Regions from separate parts of the Anoxybacillus sp. TBDG-1 genome, predicted to be linked through region 1. Evidence: riboswitches for the same ligand, from Rfam matches in the RefSeq annotation. Region 1 holds a riboswitch; the other holds the start of a gene.

Region 1 (14,961 bases):
ATGAAATTTGAACAATGGGAAAAAGATTACATTGATGTTCGCTTAATTTTAAAAGGTGGCGGCTGTGAAAATAAAAACATTCAATATAGCTTGCCTTGTGAATTAGAAGGGCTTGGTCGCGCAGGACGCGATTTAGACGGCATTCGCAAATGTATTTTACATGCGGTGTATCAAGCGCAAGGACAAGGCTGTAGCGCAGGATTTATTGGCGTTGGCATCGGCGGTGACCGCTCTGCTGGATATGACTTAGCGAAGGAGCAGCTGTTCCGCCCTGTTGACGATGTCAATCCGAACGAAGATTTGCGCAAACTAGAAGAATACATTATGGAAGCTGCCAATAAACTCGGCATCGGCACGATGGGATTTGGCGGAGAGACGACGCTTCTTGGCTGTAAAATTGGTGTCATGCATCGCATCCCAGCCAGCTTTTTCGTTTCCGTCGCATACAATTGCTGGGCGTTCCGCCGCTTAGGTGTAACCATTGATCCGCATACAGGTGACATTCAAGAATGGCTATATCAAGAGGGAGACGACGTCGACTTCCAACGGGAAGAAACGGAAGTTGTGGGCGAAGCGCGCGAAGTTGTGCTTGAAGCGCCAATTACAGAAGAACAAATTCGTTCGCTAAAAGTAGGCGATGTCGTTCGCATTAACGGCATGATGTATACAGGACGCGATGCGATTCATAAACATTTAATGGATCATGACGCCCCTGTTGATTTAAACGGTCAAATCATTTATCACTGTGGACCGGTGATGTTAAAAGATGAAAACGGAAAATGGCACGTGAAAGCAGCTGGTCCGACGACGAGCATTCGCGAAGAGCCGTATCAAGGGGAAATTATGAAAAAGTTCGGCATTCGCGCTGTCATCGGAAAAGGCGGCATGGGGGCAAAAACATTGGCGGCGTTAAAAGAACATGGTGGTGTGTACTTAAACGCTATCGGCGGTGCAGCTCAATATTATGCAGATTGCATTCAATCCGTTGAAGGTGTCGACTTTTTAGAATTCGGTATTCCAGAAGCGATGTGGCATTTGCGTGTAAAAGACTTTACAGCCGTCGTCACGATGGATTCACATGGCAACAGCTTGCACGAAGATGTCGAAAAATCATCGCTTGAAAAATTAGCCCAATTTAAAGAGCGCGTATTTTAATGAAAAATCCGTCTAGCGAAGCAGCTAGGCGGATTTTTTATGCTTCTTTTTGCACAACCTATCATGGAAAGGAATTGGGAGGTGTAAGCAGTGAAAAAAATCATCATGTTGTTTTTCTTCTTTTTATGTTTGCCGCTCAGTCAGGTAGAGGCGATGTCATGGGGATTTAAGCGAAGCGAAAATCACATTCCTCCTTCTGCAGGAAAACATTTGGACGAGTTACTCGCCAAATACGATGCATTTTATTTAGGCGATCCGATGAAAAAATATATTTACTTAACGTTCGATAACGGATATGAAAACGGTTATACTGCCCAAATTTTAGACGTGCTCAAACAAAAAAAAGTTCCTGCTACGTTTTTTGTGACCGGCCATTATTTGCAATCGGCCCCCGACTTAGTGAAGCGGATGATAAACGAAGGGCATATTGTTGGCAACCATTCATGGCATCATCCTGATTTAACGACCGTTAGCGATGAAAAATTGCGTGAAGAGCTTGAAATGGTTAGAAAAAAAACAGAGTTGTTGACGGGGCAAAAGCATATGCACTATATGCGTCCACCGCGCGGCGTTTTTAATGAACGGACGCTTGCGGTCGCACGCGAACTCGGCTATTACCACGTCTTTTGGTCATTAGCGTTCGTCGATTGGCACGTTCACGATCAAAAAGGATGGTCATATGCTTACAATAACGTCATGAAACAAATTCATCCGGGCGCCATTATACTGCTGCATACAGTATCTAAAGATAATGCCGATGCGCTTGCCAAAATTGTTGACGATTTGCGAAAAGAAGGATATGTTTTTAAAAGCTTAGACGATCTCATGCTGCAAAAAATGAATATTCCTGCTTGGCTTTTTTCCCTTTGACGATGTGCAAAGGGATTTGTTTCGTTATAATATAAGGAAAAAGGTAGGAATAGACATGTGGCAACAACGAATTGAAGTAGAAGCTCCATACGATTTTTCACGTGTATTAGAGCGGTTAGCGCAAGATCCGTTAGCTGTAGTAGACATAGAAAAGCAACAGCTAGTGATCCCGCTTTATATAAATGAAACTCCGATTGCTGTTTTCGTTCGCAGCATCGGGGCAAAACAAGCACCGGCTTTTCTTGTTGAAGCGCAGTACGAACAATTAAAAGAAGCGATATTGTCCCGTCTGTTTCACATATTACATTGGGATCGCTCCCTTTTGCCAATTCACGAACATTTTTTACAAACGGAATTGCGGGAAATTTTCCGTGAACATGAAGGGACGCCGCTTATTTTAGAAGCGGATTTATATTTTTGCTTGATCAAATGCATTATTCACCAGCAGCTACATATGAAAGTGGCGTACAAAATGACGGAGCGGTTTGTGAAAACGTTCGGGCGAGAAACGGACGGTATATGGTTTTATCCGCGCCCAGAACAAATTGCTCGCTTATCGTACGACGAACTGAAAGCGTTGCAGTTTAGCCAAAAAAAGTCGGAATATATTATCGATATTTCGCGGCTTGTTGCCGAAGGAAAATTATCACTAGACAAACTAGCGGAGGCAACGGATAAAGAAGTGATGGACACCTTGCTTCCATTGCGCGGTATCGGACCGTGGACGGTGCAAAACTTCCTGTTGTTTGGGCTCGGTCGTCCGAACTTATTTCCAAAAGCTGATATTGGCTTACAGCGAGCAGTGCAGAAACTACTTTCATTAGAAACGAAACCTTCAATGGCGCAAATGGAGGCGTTAAGCAAGCGATGGGAGCCGTATTTAAGCTACGCGTCGCTATATTTATGGAGAAGTATTGAATAGGAGAGATCGCCATGTTACAACAAGGACAACAATTTCCACTCACCATTAAACGATTAGGCATTAACGGAGAAGGTGTCGGCTATTTTAAAAAACAAGTCGTGTTCGTTCCGGGGGCGCTTCCGGGAGAAGAAGTCGTCGTTCAAGCGACGAATGTGTATCCGACGTATGCGGAAGGAAAAATCGTGCGCATTCGTAAACGATCCCCACACCGTGTAAAACCACCTTGTCCTGTATATGACCAATGTGGCGGCTGTCAACTGCAACATTTAGACTATAACGCACAGCTTGAAGCAAAGCGCGATATTGTCATTCAAGCGCTTGAACGCCATAGCCGACTAAATATTGAAGCGCTCGATATTCGTCCGACGATTGGGATGGACGACCCGTGGCATTATCGCAACAAAAGCCAATTTCAAACAGGAGTGAAAAAGGGGCGTGTCATCGCTGGACTCTACAGCATGAACTCGCACGAGCTCATTGACATCGACCGCTGTTTCATTCAACATGACGCCACAAACCGTGTCACAACGGTCGTGAAAACGATTTTGCAACATTTGCGCATTCCGATTTATCACGAGCGGAAAAGAACAGGTGTCGTGCGCACGATTGTAGCACGTGTCGGGTTTTTTACAGGCGATGTGCAGCTTGTCGTTGTGACAGCGACGAAAGAATTTCCGCGCAAAGAACTATTTGTAGCGGAAGTGAAACGCCGATTGCCAGAAGTGAAATCGATCGCTCAAAACATAAACGGACAAAAAACGTCGCTTATTTTTGGCGATGAAACTATTGTGCTTGCCGGTGAGCCGTACATTCAAGAAGTGCTTGGCGACTTATCGTTTGAACTATCTGCCCGCGCCTTTTTCCAGCTTAATCCGATTCAAACGATAAGGCTATACGACGAAGTAAAAGAAGCAGCAGCACTAACGAAAAATGAACGCGTCGTCGATGCGTATTGCGGCGTCGGCACAATCGGTCTATGGCTTGCCCGTGAGGCGAAAGAAGTGCGCGGCATGGATACGATTCCAGAAGCGATTGACGATGCACGCCAAAACGCCGAACGTCATGGTTTTACAAACGTCACCTATGCGGTCGGAAAAGCAGAAGTATTATTGCCAAAATGGGTGAAAGAAGGATGGAAACCGGACGTCATCGTCGTCGACCCACCGCGAACAGGCTGCGACAACGCCTTGTTAAAAACGATGTTACAAGTGAAACCAAAAACGGTTGTGTACGTCTCCTGTAACCCATCGAGCCTCGCTCGCGACATCGACACACTCGCAAAACGATATCGCGTCGAATACATTCAACCGTTTGACCTTTTCCCACACACTGCGCATGTGGAAAGTGTGGCGAAGTTGGTGAGGGAGTAGTCGATCTGGACGAGCATAGAAAAAAGGACAGATTTTTTGTAGAATGAAAGTATTCACAAAAAATGAAGATAGAGGGGAAACGTTAATGAAAAAAACGGTTTGTGTCGTAGGGGCAGTGATATTTGATAATAAAAATCGTGTGTTGTGTGCACTTCGGTCGGATACGATGATACTTCCTAAACTTTGGGAATTTCCGGGTGGGAAAATTGAAGAAGGGGAAAAAGAAGAAGAAACGTTAGTAAGAGAAATTTATGAGGAATTAGGATGTACGATTGAAGTACATGAAAAAATTGAAGAAGTGCATTATGAATACCCTCAAGTCATTGTCCATTTACTCACATATAGAGCGACAATTATTGAGGGAGAACCGAAGGCGAAAGAACATGCTGAATTAAGATGGGTCCCACTCGGAGATTTAAAATCTCTCGAATGGGCACCCGCTGATATTCCGACTGTAGAAGCTTTATTAGCGAATCAAGTCAATATATAAATCTTCCGGCACGGGATGATGTAGACGCCATGTGATGCTCATTGGTTTATCACCATAGCTCGATACATAATCGACTTCACCGAGATAAGTAAAAGGCAATGTCATTCCGTGCATTTCCTCAAATTTTCGAACAAATAGATGAATACGGATTCCAAGCTCTTTATGACGAATAAAATTTTGTCCGACCGAAGAGTTATGAGACGTTTGATTTTGGCTTTGCCAATGAAAATGTTTTTGATCGAGAAAATAATCTTTGTAATGTAAATGTTCTTTTACTCTTTCTGATTTATTTAAATTGACGAACAGTAAATAATGATTTCTAACTTTACTTACTCCTTCTCGCCACGATCCTTCTTTTACTCCTGCTTCAAATAAGAAAATTAAATCGTTTCGCGTATAGTTTTGATAAAGAGTAAGCTTTTCTCCTTTAGCTAAAAATTTTTCAGGACGATACGTTCTCCTAAATTCAATAAGTCCATAGTCGATACGGTCTTTGATGTAATTGGAGAACTGCGTATTCTCTGTTAAAGTAAGAATGTCGCTATTCAAGATGAACTGGTGACCATTTCGTTGTCCCAACGACCATTTTTGTTTTTTATATGTCGATGCGAGGCGGTCCATCGATTGCATAATCATCTTTTCATGTTTTTCTAACTGCACATCTACGGCAAATTTTTTGGCAAGTTGTTTTACGACATCTTCGCAAGACACAACGTTTTGTAATAAAGCTAACTGCAAAATAACGAAGTCGTAAGGCCACTTAATGGGAAGTTGATTTTCTAGCCGTTCAACGCACTCACACATCAATGGGTGGTGTAAAATCATTTGGTCAAGCTCGTTTATATCATTCATTTTTTCTTTTGTTTTGACCCATGAACGATACTTATATATGAAAAACGTTAAGCTTGGCGATTGCTCGTAATATAAAAAATCTAATATTTCTGGTGAGCGCCCAAGCTCATTTTTAAATTGTTGATATAGCATTTTTAACATATCTTTCGAGTTCATTTTAATGGAGTCAATACGATCTAAAATTTCCCTTTGCGTTACTGGGTCTAAATCGACATATGCGCCACCTGGTAGATCGGCAAATTCGTGTGTAATCGCAACACGGAGGGAATCTTTATCAAACGCTTTGTCGTTCAGTTGTCCAGCTAGAGCGAGCGGGATCATAAACGATTTTTGATAATTTCCTACAAAGTCCAAAACCGTCACAAACTCTTTTCCTTCTACTTTTCTTAGTCCTCTCCCTAATTGTTGAATAAATACAGTCGATGATTCGGTAGGTCTTAAAAATAATAAAAGATTCAAACTTGGGATATCAATTCCTTCGTTAAAAATGTTAACGGTGAAAACGAGTTCAAGTGGATCGTCCGGATTTTCTAGTCTCTTTATGATCTGTTCACGATATTCCACGCTATGTTCACCAGTTAAATATGTTGTGCAATATCCGCGTTTATTAAATTGTTCGCTCATATATTTTGCATGCTCGATATTTACACAAAAAGCGAGCCCAACGATACGATCGCCGTCATAACCATACGTGCGAATCATTTCAATAATAAAATCTGTTCGTTCGTTTGTTTTTAAAGCGTTCACAAGCAATGCTTCATCAAACATGCCGTTTTTTAATGGAATCTGACTATAGTCTACCGTACGATCTGAAATACCAAAGTAATGAAATGGTGCGAGCAACTGTGCGTCTAGCGCCCCCCTTAAACGTATTTCATATACAACGTTATGGTCACAAATTGCTAAAACATCTCTACCGTCCATTCTTTCCGGTGTTGCTGTTAAGCCAAGCAAAAATTTCGGCTGAAAATAACGAATAACTTTTTGATATGTGGGTGCTTCGGCATGATGAAATTCATCGATAATGATATAGTCAAATTCATGTTGCTCAAAATGTTGCAACGTTTCGTCTTTAGAGAGCGATTGAACGGTACTAAATAAATACGGTTTATCGAATTGTTTCACAGTTCCTGTTATTTTACCAAATAGATGGTCATTTCCTATCACATGTTTAAATGTTTCGATTGCCTTATCTAACAATTCTTCACGATGAGCGATAAATAAAAGCTTTTTTGGATCATATGCTTTGACATCAAAAGCTGCTAAATATGTTTTTCCAGTTCCAGTAGCAGCGATAATGACTCCTTTTGTGTTACCACTTTTTCTTGTGTATTCAAGGTTTTTTAATGCTTTTTTTTGCATATCATTCGGTGTCACACTTGATGTAACGATATATTCTTCTTTCGGCTCAGCAGCTAAAGGTTTGTTTTCTTTTCTTATTGTTTGTTGTTCGTATTTTTGGATAAATGCATGATCAAGAGAAATCGCATCTGTATGATTCCATATTTTCTCGAAAATTTCTTTTGTATGTTCATAAATTGGTAAAAAGCTTGTATCTGGTAGCTTTACATTTAGTTCATGTCCGTTCATGAGGGCTGAGTGTGAAATGTTTGACGAGCCAATGATTACTGTATTCAGTCCTGAACGTCGATGAAACATGTACGCTTTTGTATGAAAAGATTGTTGTTGTGTATCAATCATTTTTACTTGTACGTTCGAAAATTGCATGAGTTTTTCAAGCGCTTTTGCTTCTGTAATACCTAAATAGGTTGATGTAATAATACGTACAGGAATGCGTTCTTCTTCAAGCATAAGTAAAGGACGGATCAATAATTGTAGACCTGACATACGGATAAAGCTAACCATAAAATCAACAGAGTCGGCTGTGAGCATTTCATATTTTAATGTTTTGAAAAAGTTTTTCATTGTATGTTTGTCGTTATATAGTAAATGCAATCGAGACAAGAAAAAATCTTCTATAATCGGTATTTCCCGTTGTCCATACGTGTATGTAATCATAGAGATCGGCAAAGAAAAAGAATCTTCTTTGTCTGATACTAATGTAGAAATGTGTTGAGTTAGTTGCATAATTTCCTCAAAACGATTCTCTTTTGCCAAACTTTTTAGTTTGCGAGCGAGCTGTTTAGCGGAATGAAGAACGAGAACTTCAATGTAGTCTTTCGGTGATAGACGTTGTATAACACTTGTATCAGGATATTGTTTTGTAAGAAGTTGCAGTTCCTCAAAAAAACTTTTGTTCATGAAATAAAACCACCTAACACTTTTTTATAAAATTTTACCATGATATGTGTAGCATTTCCATCGCTGAAATGACATGATTACAGAGGAACATTCTATATCTCCTTTTCATTCTCGTTTTGTCACACGCCTCGGTTTCAATTTTTTATTGTTAAATTAAGCAAACAAAATGAGCCCAATGACATTTCGCCACGACAATCCACCCACACAGCACTATGAAAGAAAATAGGATATACTAATACATACAACCAAAACGTTAATTTGAACGTTTCATAAGGGAGGTAGCACGTTGGACGCAAATTGGAACTTTGACAATAGTTATGCCCGCTTGTCTGAGCGGTTTTTTACAAGGCTTCATCCGACGCCTGTCAATGACCCAAAGCTTGTTGTGCTCAATCGTTCGCTGGCAAAGGAGCTTGGGCTATGTGCGGAGGCGCTAGCGAGCGAGGATGGGGTGGCGGTGTTTGCCGGAAATCGAATTCCTGAAGGTGCGGAGCCTTTGGCGCAGGCGTATGCAGGACATCAGTTTGGATATTTTAATATGCTTGGCGACGGGCGAGCGATTTTACTTGGTGAACATGTGACGCCAGACGGAGAACGGTTCGATATTCAGCTGAAAGGGTCGGGACGGACGCCGTATTCGCGTGGGGGCGACGGGCGTGCGGCGCTCGGACCGATGCTTCGTGAGTATATCATTAGCGAGGCGATGTATGCGCTTCGTATTCCAACGACGCGCAGTTTAGCCGTTGTGACAACAGGGGAAGTTGTTATTCGCGAAACAGAGCTGCCAGGAGCGATTTTGACGCGCGTGGCAGCGAGTCATTTGCGTGTCGGGACGTTTCAATATGCGGCTCGTTTTTTATCGAAAGAGGAATTGCAACAATTAGCCGATTATGCGATAAAGCGGCATTACCCGAATGTTGAACACGCCTCCAATCGCTATCTTTTTTTGCTTAAAGAAGTGATGAAAAAGCAGGCGGCGCTTGTGGCAAAATGGCAATTGGTTGGATTTGTTCATGGGGTGATGAATACGGATAATATGACGATTAGCGGCGAGACGATTGATTACGGACCGTGCGCATTTATGGACGTGTACGATCCGAAAACGGTGTTTAGCTCAATTGATACGCAAGGGCGGTACGCGTACGGCAATCAGCCGTATATGGCTGGATGGAACATTGCACGCTTTGCAGAAAGCCTTTTGCCGCTTTTACATGACGAAGAACAAAAAGCGATGGAGATTGCGCAAGAGACGATTGCTCAGTTTCCGATGTTGTATGAAATGTATTGGCTACAAGGGATGCGCGCGAAGCTCGGACTTTGCACGGAAGGAGAGGAAGATAAAAAGCTTATCGGTGAATTGCTTCATCTTATGTACACCTATCGGGCTGATTATACGAATACGTTTCGCGCGTTAACGCTAGATGAGTGGAATTTTAACGAAAAAGAGTTTCGCGACTGGTACACACGTTGGCAACAAAGAATCGCCCGTCAAGACGTGACGAAAGATGAAGTACATGAACGAATGCGACAAAACAATCCTGCCATCATTCCGCGCAACTACCACGTTGAAGAAGCGCTTGCGGCAGCGGTTGAGCATGGGGATGATACGGTCATGGAGCGGCTGCTTCACGTGTTAAAATATCCGCATGCATACACGAAAGAACAAGACGAATATGCCGAGCCCCCTGCACCGTCTGATCGACCGTATCGGACGTTTTGTGGGACTTAGAAAAACTTCTCCTGTTTTGGGGAAGTTTTTTTGTATGGAAAGGGATGGTTGGTACGTTGTAATATTAAGAAAGGAAAGGGGGAGGAATATTGTTTCCATTTTTGCATGACAATTTATACATAAACGTAAAGCTCCCGAAAGGAACCATTGTTTTTCGGGAGGGGGATATGTGTGAGCATGTCGCTTTTATCGTCTCTGGTGTCATTCGGGTCGCAAAAATAGGGGAGAATGGAAAAGAAGTGAATTTATATCGCGTTTGTCGTGGGGAGTCGTGTGTGTTGACCATTTCAAGCGTATTGTCGCATTCACCTTTTCCGGCGACCGCGATTGTGGAAGAAGATGCGGAAGTACTAATTGTTCGGAAAGATACGTTTGCGAAGATGATGACAACAAATGTTGAGCTACAAACGTTCGTTTATGATATGGTGATGAATCGCTTTATGGCGATGATGCAAATGATTGAGCATATTGTATTTGAAAAGATGGATAAGCGCATGATTGAGTTTTTACTTACACGATGCAAAAACAGCAAGGCAAACACGATCGAGATGACGCATGAACATATTGCTGTGGAACTTGGAACGGCACGCGAAGTCGTCAGCCGAATATTGAAGCAATTCGAGCGGGAAGGATATATTCAACTAGCGCGTGGGAAAATAAAAATTGTGGACAAAAAAGGGTTATATGACAAATTTGCAACAATGTGACTTTATCACAGAACGTTTCCCTTTTTTCCTCTATGATTAAAGATAGATAAGAAGAGGGGAGGAAAAGAAAATGAAAGCTAATGTTGGTTCAGTTGATCGCATGATTCGATTCATATTAGGTATTGCACTATTAGGATTATTTTTCCTTGAGGGAAATATAAAATATGTCGGTATTTTAGGAATCGTTCTAATTGCTACGGCATTTATAAGATTTTGTCCACTTTATGTGCCATTTCGAATCAATACAACGAAAAAATAGCCTAAGCAAACGCTTGGGCTATTTTTTCGTTGAACTGAAAAAAGCAGGTGTCTATGGGCGTCTGTTTATTAATCTACTTTTAACACGAGTGGCTGTTAATTTGCCCGTTTATCATGCGATTGAATACGCCGTTCATATTTTCAGAACATAAAATATTTTTTGGATAAAAAGGTATATTTTTATTTATGTATTGACGATACAAAATGTTACCCTTTTAGTCATAAAGTATGAGTAAAATGTTTGTTGGAAAAAAGACATGTTCGTTATTTAGAATAATAAGGAATTTTTCAAATATGTAAGCAAAATAGATGCAAAAAGGGCTCTTCTCCTAGAAGGTAGTAAGTGAAGTGCAAAATACCTACTTCTTTTTTCATAGTTGTTGTGATAAAATGAAAATGTAAAAAATTGAATAATCGGCAAACTACTCGAAAGGGTAGGGCGCAAAGCTATAGGGGCTACGTCTATATGTAGATATGCCAGCCAGTTGCCCTTCTTGTGAAATATAAGAAGGTCTCATTCTCTAGGGAACATGTCGAACTATAGCTGCCTTTACTCACTTTGCTTGGGCAGCTTTTTTATTTTATTACGACATAGGAGGGAAGCATCATGAATTTAACAGTAAGAAAAAAATTAGTGTCGACGTTTCTTGTAGTACTATCAGTATTTATCGGGGTCAGTATACTTACATATAACCGGCTAGAGCAAATTGACGAACAATACTCGCGTGCGATGAAAGAAGGATTTGAACGAATTAACCTTGTGACAAATATGCAAAATGCGGTATTGCGCGAACAAATTGCGGTGCGAGGATATTTAATTAACGGAAAGCCTGAAAGTTTAACGGCATTTGAACAAGCGGCGAACGAATTTTTAGCGAATCAACAAACTATCGCGTCATTGCAACTAGAAGATGAAGCAAAGCAAGCAGTTGATCGCCTAGCGAAAGCAGAACAAGAGTATCGTAGCATTGCGAAACAAGCGATGGAGTTTAAAAAGCAAGGTCAAATGGATGAAATTTCACGCTTAATGAAAGAACGAGGAAATGCGCTAACGCTCGAGGTAACGGAAGCAGGCGAACAAGCGAGAGCGATTCAGCAAAAACATTTACAACAAATGAGTGAAACATTGTCTAAACAAGCAGAAAATATGAAATATATGACGCTCATTACGACTGGTATTGCTTTTCTCGTAAGTATCGCCATTGCAATTTATATTAGCGAAAAAATTGCCAAACCGGTTAGACAAATTTCTGAACATGCCGAAAAAATCGCACATGGCGATTTATCGTTGGATGATATTCATGTTGCTAATCGCGATGAAATTGGTGAATTAGCCACATCATTTAATCAAATGGTTCACCATTTGAAACGACTCATCCAACAAGTGAGCACAGCAACCGAGCATGTGTCTGCTTCGGCACAAGAGCTCATGGCAAGCGCGGAGCAGGCAAGTGCAGCGACAGAAGAAGTAACGACAGCTATTCAAGAAGTAGCCCAAGGGGCAGAAATGCAAGGAAAACATGCAGAAGAAAGCGTGGAAGCTATTGGTGAGATGGCAACAGGAATTGAGCGAATGGCTCAAACGGCTACCGTTGTAGCGAATTCTGTGACGGAGACAACGAAACAAGCGACTGTCGGACAGCAATATTTACAAAAAGTCGTTATGCAAATGAATACAATTAACCAGTCGACAAACGAAACGAATACAGTAATTAAAGAGCTAAATGAAAAATCAGCACAAATCGGAAAAATTGTCGATGTCATCGTCGGTATTGCTGAACAAACAAACTTATTGGCGCTTAACGCAGCCATTGAAGCGGCACGAGCAGGCGAACACGGAAAAGGGTTTGCCGTTGTAGCAGACGAAGTGCGTAAATTGGCAGAACAGTCGCGTGAGTCTGCAAATCAAATTGCACAATTAATTGAAATGATTCAACAAAATACAGGCCATGTTGTAAGTATTGTTGGAAAAGGAACGGAAGAAGTGAAACAAGGAACAAAATTAGTAGAAGAGACAGGAACATTTTTTGCGCAAATTTTGCGCTCGATTGAACAAGTAAATGCCCAAATTCAAGAACTATCAGCGGTTTCTGAACAAATGTCGGCCGGTGTTCATCAAGTGCATGCTTCGATGGATGAAGTATCGTCGATTGCGAAACACTTCGTTGAACGGACGGCTGAAATTTCCGCATCTTCTGAAGAACAGCTAGCATCAAGTGAAGAAGTAACATCAGCAGCTACATCGTTAGCTGAAATGGCAGAAAAACTACGCAATGCGGTTTCTACGTTTAAAGTTTAAGGTGTCCCTAGAATTTTCGGGACACCTTCTCTTTATTTTATGATTTTCTTCTTTTACTTTGGCGAATGCCAGCTGCTTCAGCACGTGCTTGTGCCTCTAAATCTTCATGATCGGCAAATTCGGCAGAAAACTCGACATCGTGACCGTCTGATTTCATCGTTTTTGGTACTTGTGGCATTTTTGATTTGTTTTTATCGCGCGCTTTTTGACCACGTGAACGTCCCATATGTGTCGCCTCCTTTCTTTCGCTACTAGCATGTGACGAATAGCGAAAAAAATGAATGGAGAATGTTGTTAATGACGAGCATGTTTGTCGGTAAACCCACCGGCTTGATCCGCGCGTTTGAAATCGCGGGCGTATGTCACTTCTTGTGCGCTAGAGAGCGTACTTTTCGTTTTCTCACGTTTCTTTTTGTCAGCCATATGTATCCCTCACTTTTGTAAAATTGTAACATTAACATTATGAGCAGAAAAGTAAAAAATTATCCAAATAAAAAAACCTGTTCGCACAGAACAGGTTTACGCTTCTTTTAATTGTTGTTCATCGTCAAGTTTTTGTTGGCGCATCGCATATAGTGTATAGTTGTCTTTTGAAATTTCATATAAGTTATATATGTCTTCGCCTTGATTCATTTCTTCCCATAATCGCTTTCTCGTTTCATTAGCAAGGGTGACGTAAGGAAGTTTTTCAGCAGCTTTTGTGGAGCGGACGTTGACTTTGCGAATGCGCATGAAGATTGTGTTGATGGAACGTTCATAAAACAGTTCGTTAAAGAAGGCATCTTTAGCAGGTTGGTTGTATCCTTTTCCATGATACGGCTTTCCAAGCCATGTGCCTAAAAAGCCAGCGCCATCTTCAATGTCAAATAAGTTAATCGTTCCAATCGGATTGCCCCACTCGTCTAAAATGGTGCGCGAGATAAGTTCGCCGCGTTCTTCAGCTTCAATCGTTTGTTTTGTAATAAACAAAAACTCTTCGTATGAATATGCTTTATGGCGCACGAAAGGGAAGACGTCTGGGTGCACCATAAGCTCGTATAACGCTTGACAATCTTGCAGTTCGCGTTTTTTTAACATCGAATCTCCCTCCATTTACGAGGGCAGTCGACCATAGGGAACGAGCCACCCTCGAAATTTTTTAATTTATGCAAATCAAAAAATTTCGGGGTGGGAATCGAACCCACTAGAACCAGCGCATTGCTGGTGGCGCACCATTTGCCTTCCCTTACTGTCGCATGAGTATATAATTTTGAACGTATATATTTCGTGTATAACCTTTTATATCATACTTGAAACGGTGTAAAAAATAAATAGTTTTTTTATTAATTTTTTTTGTATATTATTTCTCCATTTATCATGGTGAATATAGGAGTTGCGAGGTAGTGAAACGGATGATAATTCCAAACAACAATATCAGCATCTTTTCCAATCTCTAAGCTGCCGACACGGTCATCAACTCCTAAGTTGCGTGCTGGTAAAATCGTAATGCCTTCGAGTGCTTTTTGTTCATCAAGCCCTTCACGCACAGCAATCGCAGCGCAAATGTGCAAATATTGAATTGGTGTGTACGGATGGTCTGTCGTGATCGAAACATGGACGCCGACATCGGATAAAATTTTATACGTTTTCCAACTTTTATTTTTTAGCTCTACTTTGGAGCGGCGTGTGAGTGTCGGGCCAACGGAGACGTGCAAGTTCCTGCCTTGGAGCTCTTCTGCAATGAGATGCCCTTCTGTACAATGTTCAATGCGCAAATCCAGTTCGAACTCATCAGCTAAGCGAATAGCAGATAAAATGTCATCAGCACGGTGGGCATGAACACGAATCGGAATTTCACGATTTAGCGCTTGAATAATCGGGATTGTGCGAAAATCGTGCGGCCAATCGCTATATTTCGCGTTGTAAAACGTTTCGCGAAGCATTCCCATAATGCCCATGCGGGTAAGTGACTCTTTATTCCCTTGGCTATGCATGCGTTTTGGGTTCTCACCGAGGGCGATTTTTAAGCCAGCTGGTTGTTTAATAATCATGTTTGCGACATTTTTTC
Region 2 (14,961 bases), on a different contig from region 1:
TGGGAGTCTTTTGTTGTTTCCGCTCGTTCGAACAAATGAAGTCACTTCACTTATTGCTGCTTGTTTGCCTGAATATCGTTTGCATGATTCGTTTCAATCGTTACCTACACGTGCACGTTGGCGTTATATATTAAGACCCACTTATATCGTCATGCCGATTACGATCGTAGCAATCATATATTTCCAGCGATTTGAAACTCTTTTTTTTCTTTTGATCGCAATGTATATCGGTTATCGGACGTATAAACAAGCGGGAGTGGCGCTCGGGGGCAAGCAACTTGTGTTGAGACGTGGATGGTTGACGATCAAAACAGTATATATGCTAAAGCATCGTATTCAATCGTTGACGATGTCACAAACTCGTATGCAACAACGGGCTCGGTTATGTACCGTACGTGCAACAGTCATGCCTGGCATACGCATAAAAGTCGTTGATGTTGATGAACGTGAGGCAAAAGCAATATACGAATGGTTTTTGGAAAATAAAGAATAAGCAATGATTGTGTCCCAAAAGAACACATTTTGGGACACAATTAAAGGAATTCGTCAATTTCCTGCAACACTTCTCCGATTTTACGGCCATGTACAATTAAATCTGCCCAATCATCGAATGGCGTCGGTTCCATATTCACGATAACAAGTTTTGCCCCGCTTCGTTTGGCGATGACAGGAAGCTCGTTCGCCGGCGATACTTGTAAAGAAGAGCCGAGCACAATCCATAAGTCCGCCCGTTCGGCTGCTGTCCATGCTTGTTCAATTGCATCATATGGCAACGATTCGCCAAATAAGACGACGGAAGGGCGCAAAAAGCCGCCACATGTGCACTCAACCTGCTTGTCTACATATCGTTTCGCATCGTACGTTTGCTTACAGCGCAAGCAATAGACGGTTCGCAACGTCCCGTGCAATTCGACGACATTTGTACTGCCTGCTTGTTGGTGAAATCCATCGACATTTTGCGTGACGATTTGATGAATAAGCCCTCGTTTTTGCCAATTGGCCAAAATCGTATGCCCAATATGCGGCCCGCATTCAAGAAGCGTGCGAATGCGATATTGGTAGAACGCGATAAATTCCCCGCGGTTATGTTTTAGCGCATACGTACTTGCTAATTGCTGCGGATTTTTCGTACGCCAAAGTCCTGTATTTGTCGAACGAAAATCAGGCAGCCCACTTTCTGTCGACATTCCTGCCCCAGTAAATACGACTGTATGCGAAGATTCTTTCAACCATCTTTCTAGCATAACTGTCCCCCTTTTTTTATCATACCATTTCTATCTTCGACCGCTTCTTCCTTTATTTTCGCATATATTTACTAGAAAAATAAGGACTTTCGATTCATGTGCATGAAAATAAGCGAAGTATAATAAAAGCAAAGGCACAGCTAAGGAAACTTAGCGTCGCAAAGCTATAGGGGCTAAGGGGAGAACCTATGCCAGCCAGCTGCCATTACCAAAAAAACATACATATGAAACGGAGGAGAAGGGTAATGTTGAAAAAAGGATTACCGATTTTATTAGCATCGATGCTTATTGCTTCCCCTACTTTCGCAGCAAAGCATGACGGAAAACATGTAGAGAAGAGCCATATTGTTGTGAAAAAAGAAGAAGCGAAGAAAAAACAACAGCTAGCGCAAAAGAAAAAAGAAGAAGCAAAGAAAAAACAAGAACTAGCCAAACAGAAAAAAGAACAACAAATGTTGAAAAACAAATTAGTAGAATTAAATAAAAAGCTCGGTAAGATCGAATTGCGTTTGGATGAGATAACAGTAGCACTCGCAGCGCTTAGCATGTCAAACGAACAACCAGTGCAAACAGAAGAAACGCCGACACAGATCGAGCAAACAACAGACGAAACAACACAAGTAGTCAGTGAACAAGGTAGTACAACTGTGACAACTCTTGAACAATCGACAGTTGTGCAAACAGATGAAGATGACGAGGAAGAAAAACAAGAAGAACTAGACAAATGGATTGGAAAACTTATTTCTACTTCTAACCAGTTAAAAGCGGTGAAAAATGAAATTCGTGCGTTAGAAAAGAAATTGTCTTCAAATGACGCCAACATGCAAGCGTTAAAAGAAAAAGTGAAAGTGTTAGAAGAAAAAGTACAACAAAATAAAAAGAAGTTGTTTGAATTAATGTAATGGGTGCCTTTTGGTGCTCTTTTTTTTGCATATTTTGATGCAAAACGTAGACGATAATAATTGTTTGAAAGGAGGAAAGCGGGATGAACATCATACGTGCACAACAAATTGCCGAGTCACCTGATATGAAAGATGTGACGTATCGCGGGAAATCTGTCTATATCGAACATGTCGATACGCAAACAGAAATGGCAACGATTCATTTTTTAGACAACCCTGAAAAGCAACAGCGCGTTCCTGTTTCACAGTTAGAGGAACATTAAGCGGTCGGGATGTGACAAAGCAACTTGTTTGTCACATCCTTTTTTGTTGAAGTAAATCAATAAATAAATGTATAAGTTTGTTGTCTTTCATGGTTGGTGCATAAAGATAAGAAAACGTTCGGTAAAAAGGAGGATGCTTTAAGCAGACGATCGATAAATGACCTTGTTTTAATTCACGCTCAATCACATGGCGTGAAAGAAAGGCTAATCCGTTTCCGCGCATTAACGTTTCTTTAATTCCTTGATTGCTGCTAATGATCATAAGCGATTTCACTTTTAGCCCGTTTGAGCGAATGAAATGATGAAAATATTCACGTGTGCCTGATCCTAATTCACGTGTAATCCATAGTTGATTTTGTAGATCGTTTATCGATACGGCTTGTTGGCAAACGAGCGGATGGTCGTTCGAAGCAACGATAACTAGCTCATCTTGCATAAACGGGTATACCGTAAGCTCTTTTTCATTCGTTTGTCCCTCAATTAAACCGATATCCGTTTGATACGTGCGGACGAGCTCTACAATTTCTTTCGTATTGCCAATGATGACTTCGAGATGCAAGTCTGGGTAATCGTTTTGTAAAGCAAATAAAAAAGAAGGTAGCACGTACTCTCCAATTGTAAAGCTAGCCCCGATTTTTAATGTCCCTTTCACACAATCGTGATGTTGTAAAATGTCTTGTTTTGTTTGCTCGTACAAGGCAATCATCTTTTTCGCCCGATCGTAAAGCAGTTCTCCCGTTGGCGTCATTTGTAATTTTTTCGGCGAGCGAATGAATAGTTTCGTTTGGAATTCTTTTTCTAAATTTTTAATATGCAAGCTCACACTCGGTTGGGATAAATGAAGAATGTCTGCTGTTTTTGTGAAATTTTTCACCTCGACTAATGTAATAAATGTTTTTAATTCTTCGTACACGACGATCGCTCCTTAGTTATTAAAAAAATAAATAGTTCTGATAATTTATATTTATTTTACTAATTTTATTTTTTGCGGTAAAGTCAAATAAAACATACTTGATTTATAGGAATAGTAGAAAAAAGAGGTGAACAAGGTTGCCATTTCAAGTGACAAACAGTCCATTTAATGAAAAACAAGTTGAGCTCCTGAATTGGCTTTTGCCGACATTAACGCCAGCACAAAAACTTTGGCTAAGCGGGTATTTAGCTGCAACCGAGTCGGTCGGAGCGCTTCAACAAGAAGCATCTATAACGAAAGAAGTGACGATCCTTTACGGGTCGCAAACAGGAAACGCACAAAAATTGGCGGAAAAAGCAGGGGAAGCACTCAAACATCGCGGGTTTCATGTGACCGTTTTCTCGATGCTTGATTTTAAGCCGAACGAGTTGAAAAAAATCAATACGTTGCTCATTGTCGTTAGCACATACGGAGAAGGTGAACCACCAGATAACGCCTTGTCATTTTACGAATTTCTCCATAGCAAGCGCGCACCGAAGCTCAATCATCTTCGTTTTTCGGTATTGGCGCTCGGCGATACGTCGTATGAGCATTTTTGCAAGACGGGAAAAGATTTCGATAAACGGTTAGAAGAGCTAGGCGGCAAGCGGTTATACGAGCGCGTCGATTGTGACGTCGATTACGAAGAAGCGGTAGCGAAATGGCTTGAAGGGGTGCTGAACGAGCTAGATAAGCACGGAGCGGTTTCCGTAGCAGCGCCCTCTGCACAAGTAAAGCCAACTGCGCTTTATTCACGAAAGCATCCGTTTCAAGCAGAAGTATTAGAAAACATCAATTTAAATGGACGCGGTTCAAATAAAGAAACGCGCCATATCGAATTATCGCTCGAAGGTTCAGGGCTTGTATTTGAACCAGGCGATTCGCTCGGTGTTTTTCCGACAAACGACCCAGAACTTGTCGACGCCATGATTGAAAAAATGAAATGGAGTCCAGACATACTTGTTTCTATTGAAGAAAAGGAAGAGCCGTTACGAGAAGCGTTGTTGTCGCGGTTAGAAATTACCGTATTAACCGAGCCATTATTGCAAGCATTTGCTTCGTTTTCGGGCGACCCAGACTTCCATGCGCTCCTTTCTTCTGAGCAAGAAGCGAAAAGAAAAGAATATATGAAAGGACGCGATGTGCTCGATGTTCTTTGTGACTTCGGTTCGTGGGAGATGACACCACAGCAGCTCGTCTCTTCATTACGAAAGTTGCAACCGCGCTTTTATTCAATCGCAAGTAGCTTGCTAGCTTATCCAGATGAAGTGCATATCACCGTTGGCGCGGTTCGTTACGAAGCACATGGGCGCTTACGGAAAGGAGTGTGCTCAACGTTTTGTGCCGAACGTTTACACATTGGTGACAAACTTCCTGTGTTCGTTCATCACAATCCGAACTTTAAACCGCCGAAAGACGCACATACACCAATTATTATGATTGGGCCAGGTACGGGGGTTGCGCCGTTCCGTAGCTTTTTACAAGAGCGTGAGGCGATGGGGGCGAAAGGGAAATCGTGGCTGTTCTTTGGCGATCAACATTTCGTGACAGATTTCCTTTATCAAACGGAATGGCAAACGTGGTTGAAAAACGGTGTGTTAACGAAAATGGACGTCGCATTTTCGCGCGATACAAAAGAAAAAGTGTACGTCCAACACCGAATGATTGAACAGAGCAAAGAATTGTTCCGATGGTTAGAAGAAGGGGCAGCCGTTTATGTTTGTGGCGACAAACAACGCATGGCGCGCGACGTTCACCAGACGCTTATTCATATTATCGAAAAAGAAGGGCAGATGAGTAGCGAACAAGCGGAAGCGTATATAGCAGAGATGCAAAAACAAAAACGGTACCAACGAGACGTATATTAGGGGGGATCATTGTGGGAAAATTTTTATTAACCGCGCCAGATGGACAGCCAAGCGATGTTGAACGCATTAAACGAGAAAGCAACTATTTGCGCGGCACATTGAAAGAAACGATGGAAGATCGCATCACCGCCGGCATTCCAGAAGATGACAACCGATTAATGAAATTTCATGGCAGCTATTTGCAAGATGATCGCGATGTAAGAGCAGAGCGGCAAAAACAAAAATTAGAGCCAGCGTATCAATTTATGATTCGCGTCCGTACCCCAGGCGGTGTAGCGACACCAGAACAGTGGCTTGCGATGGATGAATTGGCGCGGACGTATGCGAACGGGACATTGAAGCTTACGACACGGCAAGCGTTTCAGTTTCATGGCGTATTGAAATGGAATATGAAAAAAACGCTTCAAGCCATTAATGATGCCCTACTGACAACGTTGGCGGCATGTGGCGATGTGAATCGAAACGTTATGTGCAACCCAAATCCGTACCAGTCAGAAGTGCATGCGGAAGTGTATGAATGGGCGAAAAGGTTAAGTGATTATTTATTGCCACAAACAAGAGCGTATTACGAAATTTGGTTGGATGAAGAAAAAGTAGCCGGTACACCAGAAGTAGAGCAAGAGCCGATTTATGGAGCACTGTACTTGCCGCGGAAATTTAAAATCGGCATTGCCGTCCCACCGTCAAACGATGTCGATGTATTTTCGCAAGACCTTGGTTTTATTGCGATTGTCGAACGAGGAAAGCTCGTCGGTTTTAATGTAGCGATCGGTGGGGGGATGGGAATGACGCATGGCGACCGCACGACATATCCGCAGCTAGCGAAAGTCATCGGTTTTTGTAAGCCAGAACAAGTCATTGATGTGGCAGAAAAAGTCGTCACGATTCAGCGCGATTACGGCAATCGCTCCGTACGAAAACACGCCCGTTTTAAATATACGATCGACCGATTAGGGCTTGAAGCTGTCAAAGCAGAATTAGAACGCCGACTTGGCTGGGAGCTAGAAGAAGCGCGTCCGTATCATTTTGAACACAATGGCGATCGCTATGGCTGGGTTGAAGGGGTAAACGATACGTGGCATTTTACGTTATTTGTTGAGGGCGGTCGAGTGAAAGATACGGATGATTATCCGTTAATGACAGGCTTGAGAGAAATTGCAAAAGTGCATACGGGCGATTTCCGTCTCACCGCTAACCAAAACTTAGTCATCGCCAATGTGCCAAGTGAGAAAAAAGAAGAAATTGATACGCTTATTAAGCGATACAAATTAACAGATGGGAAACATTATAGTGCCCTTCGCCGCAATTCGTTAGCCTGTGTGGCTTTGCCAACGTGCGGATTAGCGATGGCAGAAGCGGAGCGCTATTTGCCAAAACTGCTTGATAAAATCGAAGAAATTGTGGAGGAAAACGGGCTTTGTGACGAGGAAATAACGATTCGCATGACCGGCTGTCCGAACGGCTGTGCACGCCATGTGCTTGGAGAAATTGCATTTATCGGCAAATCCATCGGTAAATATAATATGTACCTCGGTGCGGCGTTTGACGGCAGCCGCCTCGGCAAGTTATATCGTGAAAATATCGGGGAAAAAGAAATTTTATCTGAACTTCGTATGCTCCTTTCTCACTATGCGAAAGAACGGCTTGACGGCGAGCGTTTTGGCGACTTCGTCATTCGTGCTGGCATTGTGAAAGAAGTGACAGACGGAACGAACTTTTATGATTAAGAAAATCGGTTTCCTGTTTGGGAGCCGATTTTCTTAACATATAATTAACAAAATATTTAAATAAATATAATATGTTTTTAACAAAAGAAAGATAAAATCAAAATCAGAAAAGTGAATAAAAAAGGTGGAGAAAAGGAGAAACCGTAACAACAGCGTGGATATGTCATTCTGCCGTTGTTTTCGGTTTCTTTTTGTTTACAAGGAGGAAGTTTGTATGTTTTTACAAGATCAATTTATTGCGACAATTAAGCAACCGAAGCATATTGAGCTATTTTTACAAACGAAGTGGAGAACAGCACTACTGCAAACCGGTACAATTAGCGTCATCAAAAGGTACGTTGAGTTGTTAAAAGCTCATGATCGCTATGTATTTGTACATATCGAAAAAATACCGGGCATTAGTTATGACAAAGAGGGATTACAGTTTTTATCAAAATTTGTTCAACCGCACGGAATTGTTTCGACAAAAAGCACGTTGATTCAGTTAGCGAAAAAGGAAAAGCTATGGACAATTCAACGTTTATTTTTAGTAGATACAGACGCCGTTGAAAACGGGCTACAAGCCATTCAACAAGTTATGCCAGATGCGCTTGAAGTTATGCCTGGCATCGTACCTGACATGGTTGATCATTTAGTGAAGCAAATAAAAATTCCAGTTATTACAGGAGGATTAATCCAAAATCGTGGTCAAATGGTTCAAGCATTACGAAAAGGAGCACAAGCTGTATCGACGGGAAATCCGTTATTATGGAAAATAGCTGAGAAAGAGGGATTACAATGATTGAATTGAGGAATGTAAGTAAGTCTTACGATGGAAAAACATTTGTTCTTCATGATATAAGTGTACAAATTCAAGAGGGGGAATTTTTTGTTCTTGTTGGTCCGTCAGGATGCGGGAAAAGTACGTTGTTACGCATGATTGCTGGTTTAGAGTACATTACCGATGGACAATTAAAAATAGCAGGGAAAGAAATGAACAATACGCCACCAAGCGAACGATATATATCCATGGTATTTCAAAACTATGCGTTATACCCACATTTAACTGTTGAAAACAATATAATGCTAGGATTATATACTGCGAAACTGTCAAAGGAAGAGAAGCGAAGACGTTGTAAAGATGTAGCTGAAATGTTAGGCTTAACGGATTATCTTCAAAAGAAACCGCGTCACCTTTCGGGAGGGCAAAGACAACGAGTAGCACTTGCACGAGCTATCGTTTCTCAAAAACCGATTTGCCTAATGGATGAACCACTATCGAATTTAGATGCAAAATTGCGTACACATATGCGTTCATACATTCGTCAACTGCAACGTCAACTTGGTATGACAATCATCTATGTGACACACGACCAAGTAGAAGCAATGACGATGGCTGATCGGATGATGATATTATATGATGGACGAATTCAGCAAATTGGCGAACCGTTGTATGTATATAACAATCCGAACAATACATTTGTTGCTTCATTTATTGGTTCTCCTCCAATGAATATGGCTAAAGTACATAAGTTAAACGATTTATTTTTATTACAACAAGAATGGATTGTAAAGATTGCTCATCACGCGCAAATGGACAATAAATATGGAACGATTGGTGTTCGACCAGAACACATTAGACTTGCACATGAACACGAGCCACATGTATGGCTAACAGTTACACATGTTGAACGGCTAGGTACAGAAACACTTGTTACATTAAAACTAACAGAACAAGATGAATGGATTGCTCGGTGGCATGGGCAACATCCAATTGAAGTAGGACAACAAGTACGTATTTCAATTCATGACGAGCACGTTCTATTTTTCGATGAAGAAGGGAAAAGAATAGTGAAAGAGGGAGATAAGTATGTCACATACGATGAAACGAGCTATTGAAGGAGTTTTATATATTTTTCCTTCTTTCCTCCTATTTTCAATTTTTGTTTTTTATCCAATGGTTCAAACAGGCTACTTAAGCTTGCATATGACGGATTTCCAAGGAAACCCAACGGCATATGTTGGATTAGAACATTTTCTTTATTTACTGGAAGATCGAAATTTTAAAGAGAGCATGAAAGCGACGTTTTTGTTTGTTTTATACACTGTTCCTCCAACGGTAATTATTTCTTTCTTCTTAGCTCTTTTAGCAAATGAAAAACTAAGAGGAATACAGCTGTTTCGTACATGTTTTTCTTCGACGCTAGGAATGAGTGTGGCGGCATCTTCTGTCATTTGGATGTTTATGTACAATCCTGCTGTAGGAATAATAAACAAACTTATTGTTGCATTTGGCGGTGAGGAACGTCAATGGCTACTCCATCCTGATACAGCCTTAATTGCTGTTGCCATTGCAACAGTTTGGATGAATATCGGCTTTTCTTTTTTAATTTTACTAGGCGGGCTTCAAAATATTGACGTCACATTATATGAAAATGCAAATGTTTTAGGACTCAGCCGCATGTATCAACTATGGCGCATTACTATTCCATTATTATCACCGACTTTATTTTTCATTGTGACTGTTTCACTTATCCATTCTTTTCAAACATTTGGGCAAATCGATATTTTAACGAAGGGCGGTCCTATGAATGCGACAACTGTACTTGTTTACTCCATTTATCGGGAAGCGTTTATCAATTATAATTTCGGGTTTGCAAGTGCTCAAGCAGTAGTATTGTTTTTGATCGTGCTAGTTGTGACGTTTTTACAATTTGTACTTGTTGAAAGGAAGGTGCATTATCAATGAACCTTCTAAAAAAAATCGTGTTGTATGCCATGTTAGTTGTTTGTGCAATCATTTTGATGTTTCCGATGATGTATGCATTTCTTATTAGCTTTCTAAGCGGTGCTGAGCTTTTACAAGGAAGGTGGTGGCCAAATGATTGGTCTTTTCGAAACTATGCAGCTGCATTTGAAAAAGTTCCGCTAGCGAGATATTTGTGGAATAGTTTTTTTGTTTCATTCGTTGTGATGATTGGACAGCTAATTGTCTCTAGTTTGGCGGCATATGCTTTTGTTTTTCTTCGTTTTCCTGGGAGAAATGTATTGTTTTTTTTAACAATTACAACGATGCTTATTCCTTGGGAGGCAACAGTCATTCCAAACTATTTAACTGTTCAAGCTTTAGGATGGACGAATAATTACTTCGGTTTAACGGTTCCGTTTTTCGCTTTGGCTTTCGGCATATTTTTGTTGCGTCAACATTTTAAAACCATTCCATTTGAGCTATACGAAGCGGCACAAGTATCAGGCATAAAACATTTTCGTTTTTTCTGGTATGTCGTTTTGCCTCTTTCAAAAACAAGTTTAACTACATTAGGAATTTATAGCTTTCTAACAACATGGAATATGTATTTATGGCCGCTCCTTGTAACGAATGATGAACGTGTACGAACGGTTCAAATTGGCTTAAAACAAATGCAAACGCAAGAAATGGCGACGGAATGGGGGGTGGTGATGGCTGCGGTAATGATTGTTATTTTACCAACGTTACTTTTATTATTTGTTGGGCAAAAGCAATTGCAAAAAGGTTTGATGCAAGGAGCAATTAAATAGTTAGGGGGAATTAATTGTGAAAAAATGGATATATGCGTGTATGTTAGCGTCAACTCTAGCAGGATGTAGCGATAGCAATGAAGAGGCAACATCACAAGTGAAAGAGGAGGAATCATCGCCAAAAACAGAAGTGATTTTTTGGCATGCGATGAGTGGGGATTTAGAAAAAGCGTTAAATGAAATTGTGGATGATTTCAATGCTTCACAAACAGAAATTGAGGTTAAACCCGTATTTCAAGGAACGTATGAAGAGGCGTTGACAAAATTTAATGCCGTAGCTGGAACAAAAGATTCACCGACTATTATGCAAACATTTGAAATTGGGACAAAATATATGATTGAAAGCGGGAAAATTGAACCTGTCCAAACGTTAATTGATCAAGAAGGGTATGACGTATCACAATGGGAAAAAAATATTGTAAATTACTATACGGTAAATGGAAAAATTTACTCTATGCCGTTTAATTCATCGACACCTGTACTTATTTACAATAAAGATGCTTTTAAGGAAGCTGGTTTAGATCCAGAAAAACCTCCAATGACATATAGTGAATTAAAATCAGCAGCGAAAGCGTTAACGAAAGATGGGAAATATGGTTTTTCAATCTTGAATTATGGTTGGTTTTTTGAACAAATGTTAGCTGTACAAGGTGGTCTTTATGTAAATGAAGACAATGGGCGAAAAGGAGAAGCAACAGCAGTAAAGTTTAATGGAGAAGAAGGGCTACGTGTATTTCAACTCATTTATGATATGTATAAAGAAGGAACGTTTTATAATGTCGGTCAAAACTGGGATGATATGCGTGCTGCTTTCCAATCTGGAAAAATGGCTATGTATTTAGATTCTTCAGCAGGAGTAAGGACGATTGTTGATCATGCGCCGTTTGAAGTCGGAGTATCTTATTTGCCAGTTCCAGATGATGTCGAAAGACAAGGAGTCATTATTGGAGGAGCGTCATTATGGTTAATGAAAGATGTGGATGATGCAAAGAAAAAAGCAGCATGGGAATTTATGAAATACGTGACGACTCCGGAAGTACAAGCAAAATGGCATGTTTATACAGGGTATTTTGCAGTCAATCCGGCCGCTTATGATTTGCCACTTGTGAAAGAACAATGGGAAAAGTACCCACAACTTAAAGTAACAGTAAACCAATTGAAAGAAACGAAGGCCACACCAGCGACTCAAGGAGCATTAATCTCTGTTTTTCCACAAGCGCGTCAGCGTATTGTTAGCGCTATGGAAAGTTTATATCAAGGTGTTGATCCAAAACAAGCGCTTGAGCAAGCAGCTAATGAGATAAATCGCGAATTAGAAATGGCGAAAAAACGATAAATAAGAAGGGTGTCCACTAGGGCATCCTTTCATTATGAGAGGAGTAGAACAATCATGTATATTTATGCTCATCGAGGATTTAGCGGGGAGTATCCTGAAAATACAATGATTGCTTTTCAACGAGCGTATGAGCTAGGGGTAGATGGTATAGAATTAGATGTCCAAATGACAAAAGATGGGGAACTAGTTGTTATTCACGATGAGTGTATAGAACGAACAACAGATGGGATAGGGTATGTAAAAGACTTTTCATTTCGTCAGCTTCGCCAATTAGATGCCGGAAGCTGGTTTCATCCTCGTTTTGCAAGAGAACGAATTCCAGCGTTAGCAGAAGTTTTGGATTGGCTATCTGATCAAAAAAGATCAATCATTTTGAATATTGAGTTAAAAAATGGTATAATTCATTACGATGGCATGGAGGAAAAATTGCTCACTTTGTTGTATTCATATCGTTCGTGGTCGCATCGTATTGTTTGCTCCTCCTTTTCTATTCGGAGTTTATATCGGTTGTATCAGCTTGATCCAAATGTTGATAAAGCCATGTTAGTAGAAGGTTCTCAATGTGATGTATTGGATAAGGCTCGTGTATGTCATGCAAAGGAAATTCATGGTGATTGGAATTTTTTAATTTCTCGGGAAGGAGAGGAAATCAGTAAAAAGATGGACATTTGCGTATACACTATGAATGATCCGCTTTTGCTTACTGAGTTGATTAAACGGGATGTAAAAGCGCTCATGACTGATTTTCCTAATTGTATGCTTAGGGGATGAATAAAAATATGTATTGGTTATATTTATCTGTAGCAATTATCTTCGAAGTCATCGGAACAACTGCGATGAAATGGTCGAATGGACTTACGAACATATGGGCGACAATTGTCATGTTTGTTTGTTACTTAATCAGTTTTACATCACTTGCTATGGCTTTAAAAGGAATTGATGTTTCCATTGCATATGCCATTTGGTCAGGATTAGGTATTGTATGCATTACGTTCATCGGTTTGTTTTTGTTTCATGAAATGATAAGTGTCAAAAAGATCGTAGGAATTGCATTTGTTATTATAGGCGTCGTTTTATTAAAAACAAATTAAATAAAGAAAGCGGTGGGTTTACATGATTGTTACAACAACAAACAGCATTGAAGGAAAGCAAATTGAGCAATACCTTGGCTTAGTGTCTGGGGAGGTCATTTTAGGCGCCAACGTTGTCCGCGATTTTTTAGCGAGCATTACCGATATTATTGGCGGTCGGAGCGGAACATACGAGAGCAAGCTAGCTGAAGGACGGGATATGGCTGTACAAGAAATGGTGAAAAAAGCGCGCAATATGGGCGCGAATGCAGTCATTGGTGTCGATCTTGACTTTGAAACGTTGCGCGATGGAATGATGATGTGCATTGCGACAGGTACAGCGGTGAAGTTGAAAGGGGAATAAAAAAGTTTGCGAAGAAGCTCGTGTGGCTTCTTCGCAAAGTGTTGAAAAAGTGGAGCGTCAAGAAAAAAGTTCACGAAAGACGTGGGCTTTTTCTTTCTTTAGATTGTCGAATTTTTAAAATACCTTAACTTAAGGAAGATAAACTCACAAATATGCAACCACTTACCGGTGTGAGCTACCTAAAGTATACAATTGAAAAACGGTTTTGCCCTTGACAAAATCGTTTTTCAACAGTCTGAAGGGTTTTGCCAAAGGCCTTTGGTATGTTTGATTTTCAAAGGATGATAAATTTTTTGTAACAAAATTACATGCATATTTAAGCATAACATGATTACTATTGTTATTGAAAAGTGTTTATGTTATATTTTAAATCGTAATAATTACTGTTATCAAGAGGTGATACAATGCAACCTTTTTTTATTATTGTTGGAGCTGGCCCAGCAGGAATTGGAATGGGAATTTTATTAAAACAGTTAGGAATAGAGAATTTTGGAATATTAGAGCGTGATTGCATTGGTTCTTCGTTTCGACAATGGCCAAAAGAAATGCGTTTTATTACTCCTTCGTTTGTTGGTCAAGGTTTCGGTGCATTAGATTTAAATGCTGTGTCCCCCACTACCTCACCGGCATACACTCTACAAAAGGAAAGATTAAGTGGAGAAGACTATGCTTTGTATTTAGACTTGTTGGCCGAACACTTTGATTTACCGATTCGCGAAGGTGTAAATGTCAATCGTGTTTTTCCGTCAAAAAGTCGATTCCAGTTAGAAACGAATGAAGGGAAATATGAGGCTGACGCTGTTATTTGGGCAACTGGGGAATTTCAATTTCCAAACGCTCAACCATTTCCAGGGGCAGAGCATGCGCTGCATAATCGCTACGTAGATAGTTGGAAAACGTTTAATAAAAATCGCCATTATATTGTCATAGGGAGCTATGAAAGTGGAATAGATGCTGCTGTAAACCTTATTTCTCTTGGAAATGAAGTCACAGTTATTTCTAAATATCGATTATTTGCGCAAAAAGAGGCAGATCCAAGCGTTTCCTTAGCACCTTATACATGGGAGCGTTTAAAAGAAGCACTAGAAACAGAGCGACTGTATTTTATAGAGGATGTAGAAGTTGAAAAAATAGAAAAACAAAAATCAACATATACATTATTTCTTTCAAATAACGAAACACTTCAGACAAATCAACAGCCGATTTTAGCTACAGGTTTCCGTTCAGGGGCAGAGGAAATTTATTCATTGTTTGAGTGGGGAGAAAATGGAAAGCCGAAATTGACCGTAAATGATGAATCAACATTAGTTAACAATTTATTTTTGATTGGTCCCAGTGTTGCACATGAAAAGGCAATCTTTTGTTTTATATATAAATTTAGACAAAGATTTGCAGTGGTGGCCAAACAACTTGTTGATCGATTTCAACTTCCACATGACGAGGAAGTGTTTAGATACTATGAAAAAAATCAAATGTATTTAACGGATTTATCTTGTTGTGAAGTGCAATGTGAATGTTAAGTAGGAGTTTATATACATGCACTTTGTAGCTTTCATATGAGCAAGCATGATCTATTAACAGTCGAAAAAATGAAGTTAAACTTCTCATTTGTAGCTATATAACTTGTGCACGATGGCTCGTTCGCGAACATCGCTCATGGGTGCAATGGCGTTATCGCAATGAAAATGGCGCAAAAGC

Evidence for each region. Region 1 has a riboswitch for cyclic di-GMP ahead of ACYQY7_RS07640 (methyl-accepting chemotaxis protein). Riboswitches for the same ligand answer to the same signal wherever they lie in the genome.
Region 2: another riboswitch for cyclic di-GMP. It lies ahead of ACYQY7_RS06165 (hypothetical protein); the one in region 1 lies ahead of ACYQY7_RS07640 (methyl-accepting chemotaxis protein).

What each region holds. Positions count from the first base shown of each region.
Region 1 covers NZ_JBTZSY010000020.1:1,411-16,371, reverse strand. The annotation lists gene ACYQY7_RS07685 (fumarate hydratase) at 1-1,155, shown strand, start outside; gene pdaA (delta-lactam-biosynthetic de-N-acetylase) at 1,261-2,025, shown strand; gene ACYQY7_RS07675 (DNA-3-methyladenine glycosylase family protein) at 2,081-2,947, shown strand; gene rlmD (23S rRNA (uracil(1939)-C(5))-methyltransferase RlmD) at 2,959-4,317, shown strand; gene ACYQY7_RS07665 ((deoxy)nucleoside triphosphate pyrophosphohydrolase) at 4,403-4,807, shown strand; gene ACYQY7_RS07660 (DUF3427 domain-containing protein) at 4,784-7,921, opposite strand; gene ACYQY7_RS07655 (protein adenylyltransferase SelO) at 8,208-9,650, shown strand; gene ACYQY7_RS07650 (Crp/Fnr family transcriptional regulator) at 9,740-10,357, shown strand; gene ACYQY7_RS07645 (YgaP family membrane protein) at 10,428-10,616, shown strand; cyclic di-GMP riboswitch class I at 11,022-11,108, shown strand; gene ACYQY7_RS07640 (methyl-accepting chemotaxis protein) at 11,223-12,914, shown strand; gene ACYQY7_RS07635 (YfhD family protein) at 12,952-13,140, opposite strand; gene ACYQY7_RS07630 (YfhE family protein) at 13,209-13,337, opposite strand; gene ACYQY7_RS07625 (GNAT family N-acetyltransferase) at 13,434-13,991, opposite strand; gene ACYQY7_RS07620 (amidohydrolase) at 14,237-14,961, opposite strand, start outside.
Region 2 covers NZ_JBTZSY010000014.1:30,807-45,767, reverse strand. The annotation lists gene ACYQY7_RS06175 (PH domain-containing protein) at 1-493, shown strand, start outside; gene ACYQY7_RS06170 (NAD-dependent deacylase) at 534-1,244, opposite strand; cyclic di-GMP riboswitch class I at 1,368-1,451, shown strand; gene ACYQY7_RS06165 (hypothetical protein) at 1,490-2,146, shown strand; gene ACYQY7_RS06160 (small acid-soluble spore protein H) at 2,230-2,409, shown strand; gene ACYQY7_RS06155 (LysR family transcriptional regulator) at 2,441-3,322, opposite strand; gene ACYQY7_RS06150 (assimilatory sulfite reductase (NADPH) flavoprotein subunit) at 3,460-5,229, shown strand; gene cysI (assimilatory sulfite reductase (NADPH) hemoprotein subunit) at 5,241-6,956, shown strand; gene ACYQY7_RS06140 (glycerol-3-phosphate responsive antiterminator) at 7,171-7,737, shown strand; gene ACYQY7_RS06135 (ABC transporter ATP-binding protein) at 7,734-8,834, shown strand; gene ACYQY7_RS06130 (carbohydrate ABC transporter permease) at 8,806-9,684, shown strand; gene ACYQY7_RS06125 (carbohydrate ABC transporter permease) at 9,681-10,493, shown strand; gene ACYQY7_RS06120 (ABC transporter substrate-binding protein) at 10,534-11,829, shown strand; gene ACYQY7_RS06115 (glycerophosphodiester phosphodiesterase) at 11,884-12,600, shown strand; gene ACYQY7_RS06110 (DMT family transporter) at 12,609-12,920, shown strand; gene ACYQY7_RS06105 (YbjQ family protein) at 12,943-13,263, shown strand; gene ACYQY7_RS06100 (NAD(P)/FAD-dependent oxidoreductase) at 13,668-14,783, shown strand; partial or broken gene ACYQY7_RS06095 (formate--tetrahydrofolate ligase) at 14,886-14,961, shown strand, end outside.